3 regions of the Streptomyces sp. NPDC032472 genome follow, and region 2 is predicted to be linked to each of the others. Evidence: riboswitches for the same ligand, from Rfam matches in the RefSeq annotation. Region 2 holds a riboswitch; each other region holds the start of a gene.

Region 1 (2,192 bases), on a different contig from region 2:
AGACGCCCCCGCCAGGTACCCGCGATTGTCGTCACCGCCGGAGTCACGGGCTCCGCGCTGGCCCTGCCACTGCTCGCCGCCACCGGCGCGAGCGCGGCCGACGCCTCGACGTGGGACAAGGTCGCCGAGTGCGAGAGCGGAGGCACCTGGAGCGCCAACACCGGCAGCGGTGCGTACGGCGGGCTGGCCTTCACCCAGGAGCAGTGGCAGAACGCGGGAGGCCTGGAGTTCGCCGAGCGCCCCGACCTCGCCAGCCGGTCCCAGCAGATCGCCGTCGCCGACCGCATGCTCGGCGCCCAGGGCCCCGAGGCATGGCAGAACTGCGCGGCCTCGGCCGGGCTGACCAAGGACGCCCCCGCGGCGGACGTGGACCCGGGCGCCACCGGCAAGCACCGCGCCGTCGGCGCCACCCCGAGCCGCCCGGACGACAAGGTCCCGGCCGGCCGCAACGGGGAGCGGGCCACCGACTTCGGCGCCCCGACGCCCGGACCCACCTTCACCCTCCCGCCCGCGCCGCAGGCCCCCGTCAGCGACCTGCCCGTCATGCCCGACCCGGACCTGCCGTCCCCGACGCCGCTGCCGGGCACCCCGAGCACCGACCCGGGCGCCCCGACGGCCCCGACGGCGCCCACCGCGCCCGGTACGGCGCCCACGGCCCCGGTGAACCCGGCGGACCCCACCGCCCCGGTGAACCCGGGCGCACCCACGGCCCCGGGTGCCACCCCCTCCGCCCCGTCGGCCGCGCCCACCCCGGGCGCCTCCGCCGACCCGGCCGCCATACCGGACACCACCGCCACCGGCAAGCACCGTGGCGCCCCCGCCGCGGAGGGCGCGGCCCCCTCGTACACCGTGAAGGAGGGCGACAGCCTCGCCACCATCGCGGACGCCAAGGGGGTCAAGGGCGGCTGGAGCGCCCTGTACCAGGCCAACGAGCAGGTCATCGGCGGCGACGCCAACCTGATCAAGCCGGGCCAGAACCTGGATCTAAGCCAGAAATAACGGCACTTCGGGCACCCGGAAAGAGTTGAATGTCCGGTTCGTTCAAATGAGACATGTGTCTCTTCCGGTCAACTGGCGTGTCCTGTCCGTAACCTTGGGCAAACCACCCGCTCACCTGCGCAAACACCCTTGCGGAGAGCGCAAGTAGGGGCCCTCCCCCGCCGAAGTTCCTCGGTTGAACATCGGCGGGGGACCTGTCTACCTTCTGAATCGCCCGCCACCGCGGGCCCCTTCGACCGCATCGCCGAGTCCTGCCGGCGGCCGGGGGAACACACGTCGCGTCAAGCGCCGAAGGCAGGAGCGGGGGAACCAACGAAGGCGCCGGGAAGGACCGTTGGAAGACGGTCACGAACGGCTAGGGGTGAAGACGCGCCACGTGCGCGGCCGGGCAACTCATCCGCCCGAACCCGACAGCTCACCTCGCAGGCGTCGGTGAGGAGAACTCCATGCTGCTTTCCGGCAAGGGCAAGCACCGCCGCGCCACGGCCATCGAGCGGACCACCCGTATCGTCACGCTCGCCGGCGTCGCCGGTGTCGCCGTCGCGGCCCCGCTGATGACCGCGGGCTCCGCGTCCGCCGCCACCGCCTCCGAGTGGGACCGCGTCGCGCAGTGCGAGTCCGGCGGCAACTGGTCCATCAACACGGGCAACGGCTACTACGGCGGCCTGCAGTTCTCCGCCTCCACCTGGGCCGCCTACGGCGGCAAGACCTACGCCGCGCAGGCCAACCAGGCCTCCAAGTCGCAGCAGATAGCCATCGCGGAGAAGGTCCTCAAGGGCCAGGGCAAGGGCGCCTGGCCGGTCTGCGGCAAGGGCCTGTCGAACTCCTCGTACTCCGGCGGCGGCTCGAGCGACACCCCGAAGCAGACGCCGAAGACCGAGACGAAGAAGACCGAGACCAAGAAGGCCGAGACGCCGAAGACGCAGCCGAAGAAGGAGACGCCGCGCGCCGAGGCGCCGGTGACCCGCTCCGAGCGCGGCGACTCCTCGGTCATCAAGACCGGCAACGGCTCCTACGAGGTCAAGTCCGGCGACACCCTGGGCTCCATCGCCGAGGCCAACGGCGTCAAGGGCGGCTGGCAGAAGCTGTTCGAGCTGAACAAGGACATCGTCTCGGACGCCGACCTGATCTACCCGGGCCAGATGCTGAAGCTCAGCTGAATTCCCCGGCAACTCTCGCGCGTGCCGTGACAG
Region 2 (2,192 bases):
GGACCATCGTCCAGAACTCCTTGCCGTCGGCCGGGTCGGACAGGGGGATGTTCACGTTGCGCACGCCCGGCAGCTCGACGTCGGGGCCCTCCAGGGCCTGGTCGGCGCGGTTGCGGAAGTCGAAGACGGTGTGGAGGCCGAGCGATGCGAGGAATTCTGCATCGGTTTCGGTGGCATGTGCGAGATGTCCGCTTCGGAACAGCCGTCCCGGCCTGACCCTCCGCCCGTCCGTGGTCGGCAGTCCGCCCACGTCGCGGAAGTTGCGCACTCCGGACAGTTCGGGCTCCGGTATCCGGTCCGCCGACGGGGGCGGGGGTATCTGCTGGGTCACGGGAACTCCTCCGGCGTTGTCGTGGTGTATCGGCGTGCGTCTGGTTCTGTCGAGGTCTGTCGCGGTCTGTCGAGGTTTGGCGTGGTGTCCGAATTGCACTGCTTGGGGCCAACTTGCCGTTGTCGGTGGCCAGATCGGGCGCAACCGGCGTGAGCCAGATCATACGGTGACCGTGAGTGCCTGATCGTCAATCCCGAATGGCCCGGCAGGAAAGGCCGTTGGCGGCGCGGAATGGACGGAGGGTGACCGGTAATTGCCTCGAAATCCCGCTTCTGTGAATCCGTCAGGAATTCATGGCTTGTTCCGTGATGCCGTACTCGATTACCTTCGCCATCGATCCGGATGGACCGCCTAATCCTGCCGCCGTCCGGAAAACCGCACCCGACCGAACATGTGCGGCAGGAGCGGGGGAACCAGGTAGGCCGCTGCTCTTTTTGGATCTTTTCCTTGAGGAGCAGCTCGGGGTGAAGCCGTACACGTTCCGCTCGGTGCGTGTTCGGCCGGACATCTCCAGTCCGAACCCGACAGCTCACCTCGCAGGCGACGGAGAGGAATGCGCCATGCCGGCTCAGGGCAAGCACCGCCGTCCCAAGTCCCGCTCGATAGCCCGCGGCTTCGCCTTCGCCGGCACCGGTGGCGCCGCCCTCGCGCTTCCGCTGATCGGCGCCGCCGGCGCCCACGCGGCCGCCCCGGCCGCGGCCCCCGCGGTCGCCCCGCAGGTCCCGGTGTCGCTCCAGGCCCAGCCGACCGCTGCCGTGCAGGCCGCGCCCCAGGCAGCGCCGGCCGTGTACACGGTCGTGCCGGGCGACTGCCTCTCCACCATCGCCGCCGACCGCCACCTGCCGGGCGGCTGGGAGCGGCTGTACGCCGACAACCGCGAGGCCGTCGGCACCGACCCGTCGCTGATCCACCCCGGCCTGAAGCTGACCCTGGGTGCGCAGGGCGACGCCGCTGCGGCCGCGAAGCCCTCCGAGGCCCCGGCCGGGAAGCCCGCTGCCGCGCCGCAGGCCGCGCCGAAGAAGAAGTCCCCGGCGGCCGCCGCCGACCAGGGCGCCCCGGCCGTCGCGGCCGCCCCCGCTCCCGCTCCCGCGGCGAAGGCCCCGGAGGCCGCCCCGGCCGCCGCCTTCGTCGCCCCCGTCGGTGGCGGCATCTCCACCCAGTACAAGACCCCCGGCGCCATGTGGTCCAGCGGTTACCACACCGGTGTCGACTTCATCGCGAGCTCCGGCACCACCGTCAAGGCGGTCGGCGCGGGCACCGTCGTCTCCGCCGGCTGGGGCGGCGCGTACGGCAACCAGGTCGTGATCCGGCACGCGGACGGCAAGTACTCCCAGTACGGCCACCTGTCCCAGCTGTCCGTCTCGGTCGGCCAGACCGTCGCCGCCGGCCAGCAGATCGGCCTCTCCGGCTCCACGGGCAACTCCACCGGCCCGCACCTGCACTTCGAGGTCCGCACGGGCCCCTCGTACGGCTCGGACATCGACCCGCTGGCCTACCTCCGCTCGAAGGGCGTCAGCATCTGACGGCCGCCGTCGCCGCCGCTGCCGTCGCCGCGGAGGCGTGAAGACCCGCGTGAGGCCGGGACCCGAGGGGGGCCCCGGCCTCACGCGCTGTTATTCCGCACCTGCCCGGTGGTAAAGATCACGGTCCGTCAACCCCTTCCTACGGTGGCGTAGGTCACGCGCCGCGGTGAAGGATATGGTCCCGTGGCAGCGACGACGACAGAGACGACGAAGAAGACGAACAGGACCATCGGCTCGTACGCGGCGATCGGGGACAGCTTCACGGAGGGTGTGGGGGACCCGGGACCCGAGGGGAGCTTCGTCGGCTGGGCGGACCGCCTGGCCGTGCTCTTGGCCGA
Region 3 (2,192 bases), on a different contig from region 2:
GACCCCGGCTCGGTGAGCCGGGGTCCTGTGCGAAGCGGTGCGGCGGCGCCGCTCGACGGCGCGTCGGTCAGAGGTCGACGCCGTGGCTGCGCAGGTACGAGACGGGGTCGATGTCCGAGCCGTACGTGGCGCCGGTGCGGGCCTCGAAGTGCAGGTGCGGGCCGCTGGAGTTGCCGGTGGAGCCCGACAGGCCGATCTGCTGGCCCGGGGTGACCGTCTCGCCGACGGAGACGCTCAGCGAGGACATGTGGCCGTACTGGGTGTACGTGCCGTCGTTGTGGCGGATGACGACGTTGTTGCCGTACGCACCGCCCCAGCCGGCCTCGACCACGGTGCCGGAGCCGACCGCGTGGACCGAGGTGCCGGAGGCCGCGTGGAAGTCGATGCCGGTGTGGCTGCCGGAGGACCACATGCCGCCGCCGGCGTGGTACTGGGTGCTGATGTAGGTGTCGTCGAGCGGCGAGACGAAGGTGTTGAGGCGCTTGCGCTCCTCCTCGCGGGCGGCGCGCTCGGCGGCCTCGCGCTCGGCCTTCGCCTTCTCCTCGGCCTTCTGCTTGGCCTCGGCGGCGCGGGCAGCGGCGTCGGCCTCGGCCTTGGCCTTGAGGGCGGCGGCCTCCGCGGCGTTGCGCTGGGCCTCGGCCTGGGCCTCGATCTGGCCCTGGAGGTCCTCGGCGGTGACGACCGCGTTCAGACCGGTGTCCTCCATGGAGGGGCCCTTGTGGTCCGTCGCGGCGAACGCCGGGGCGGCGAGGGTGCCCACGACGCCGGTCGTGGCGAGGGCGGCGACGCCGGCGTAACCGGCGGTCTTGCGGCTCAGACGGCTGGAACCACGGTGCTTGCCGGCGGCACGACTGCCAAAAGCCATGGAGGGGCTGATCCTTTCCTTCCTTCTCGCCTACCGGGTTAGCTGACGGGTTCGGAGCAGGAAGGTCTCCTACGGGCCCCTCTGGCGAGGCGGCCCGATTCACCCCAGGGACATGTGGGTCCCCGGCTCCCCAGGCTCACGCCTGACGGGGACTCGGCGATCGCTGCCCGGTGCCGCGGGTGCGGCGCGTACAAACTGACGGACAGCACGCCCGACGCTAGGCGGATCATCAGTCAATCGCCAAACAGACGCGCGCTTTTGTTGCGTACGCCACACCCCATACGGGCAACCTTGGCGCCAATTGGACATAAAGGACCCCGATGGCCAAGCCATCGGGGCCCTTCGTCCGTCGGCGGTTCGCCGGTGCGCCGACAGCACGTCGGCGCCTCATCCGCCGTGCGGCGACGGTCAGTTGGTGACGACGGTCACCTCTCCGATCCCGAGCGCGCGCACCGGCTCCTCGATCTGCGAGGCGTCACCCACGAGCACGGTGACCAGGCGGTCCACCGGGAAGGCCTTGACGACCGCCGTGGTCGCCTCCACCGTGCCGGTGGCGGCCAACTGCGCGTACAGCCGGGCCTGGTAGTCGTCCGGCAGCTCCTGCTCGACCTGGTCGGCGAGCGTGCCCGCCACGGCGGCGGCCGTCTCGAACTTCAGCGGGGCCACCCCGACCAGGTTCTGCACCGCCACGTCCCGTTCGGCGTCCGTCAGACCGCCCTCGGCGAGGGTGCGCAGCACCTTCCACAGGTCGTCCAGGGCCGGACCGGTGTTCGGGGTGTCCACCGAGCCGCTGATGGCGAGCATCGAGGCCCCGCGGCCGTCGGCGGTGGAGCGCAGCACCTGGCCGAACGCGCGCACGCCGTAGGTGTAGCCCTTCTCCTCGCGCAGCACCTTGTCCAGGCGCGAGGTGAGGGTGCCGCCCAGGCAGTACGTGCCGAGCACCTGGGCCGCCCAGACGCTGTCGTGCCGGTCCGGCCCGATCCGGCCGATGAGCAGCTGCGTCTGGACCGCGCCGGGCCGGTCCACGATGACTACCCGGCCGGTGTCGTCGGCAGTCACCGGCGGCACCGGGCGCGCCTCGGCGGTATCGCCGGTCCAGGCGCCCAGGGTGTCCGCCAGGACGGCGTCCAGGTCGATGCCGGTCAGGTCGCCGACGACCACGGCGGTGGCCGTGGCGGGGCGCACGTGGGCCTCGTAGAAGGCGCGGACAGCCGCGGAGTCGATCCGGGCGACGGTCTCCTCGGTGCCCTGGCGCGGGCGGGACATCCGCAGGGAGGCCGGGAAGAGCTGGCGGGAGAGCTCCTTGGCGGCGCGGCGCTGCGGGTTG

What was found. A riboswitch is a leader RNA that binds a small molecule or an ion and turns the genes downstream of it on or off. The one in region 2 is predicted to bind cyclic di-AMP.
Positions count from the first base shown of each region.
Region 1: it holds a riboswitch for cyclic di-AMP, as region 2 does, so the genes downstream of both, AB0F11_RS25435 (transglycosylase family protein) here and AB0F11_RS21970 (LysM peptidoglycan-binding domain-containing M23 family metallopeptidase) in region 2, are expected to answer to the same signal.
Region 3: it holds a riboswitch for cyclic di-AMP, as region 2 does, so the genes downstream of both, AB0F11_RS09630 (M23 family metallopeptidase) here and AB0F11_RS21970 (LysM peptidoglycan-binding domain-containing M23 family metallopeptidase) in region 2, are expected to answer to the same signal.

Region 1 is NZ_JBEZVK010000041.1:17,158-19,349, reverse strand. It holds gene AB0F11_RS25440 (transglycosylase family protein) at 1-999, shown strand, start outside; cyclic di-AMP (ydaO/yuaA leader) riboswitch at 1,276-1,443, shown strand; gene AB0F11_RS25435 (transglycosylase family protein) at 1,446-2,159, shown strand.
Region 2 is NZ_JBEZVK010000031.1:82,867-85,058, reverse strand. It holds gene AB0F11_RS21975 (tyrosine-protein phosphatase) at 1-331, opposite strand, end outside; cyclic di-AMP (ydaO/yuaA leader) riboswitch at 683-887, shown strand; gene AB0F11_RS21970 (LysM peptidoglycan-binding domain-containing M23 family metallopeptidase) at 892-1,854, shown strand; gene AB0F11_RS21965 (SGNH/GDSL hydrolase family protein) at 2,038-2,192, shown strand, end outside.
Region 3 is NZ_JBEZVK010000011.1:121,134-123,325, reverse strand. It holds gene AB0F11_RS09630 (M23 family metallopeptidase) at 68-865, opposite strand; cyclic di-AMP (ydaO/yuaA leader) riboswitch at 879-1,034, opposite strand; gene AB0F11_RS09625 (pitrilysin family protein) at 1,274-2,192, opposite strand, start outside.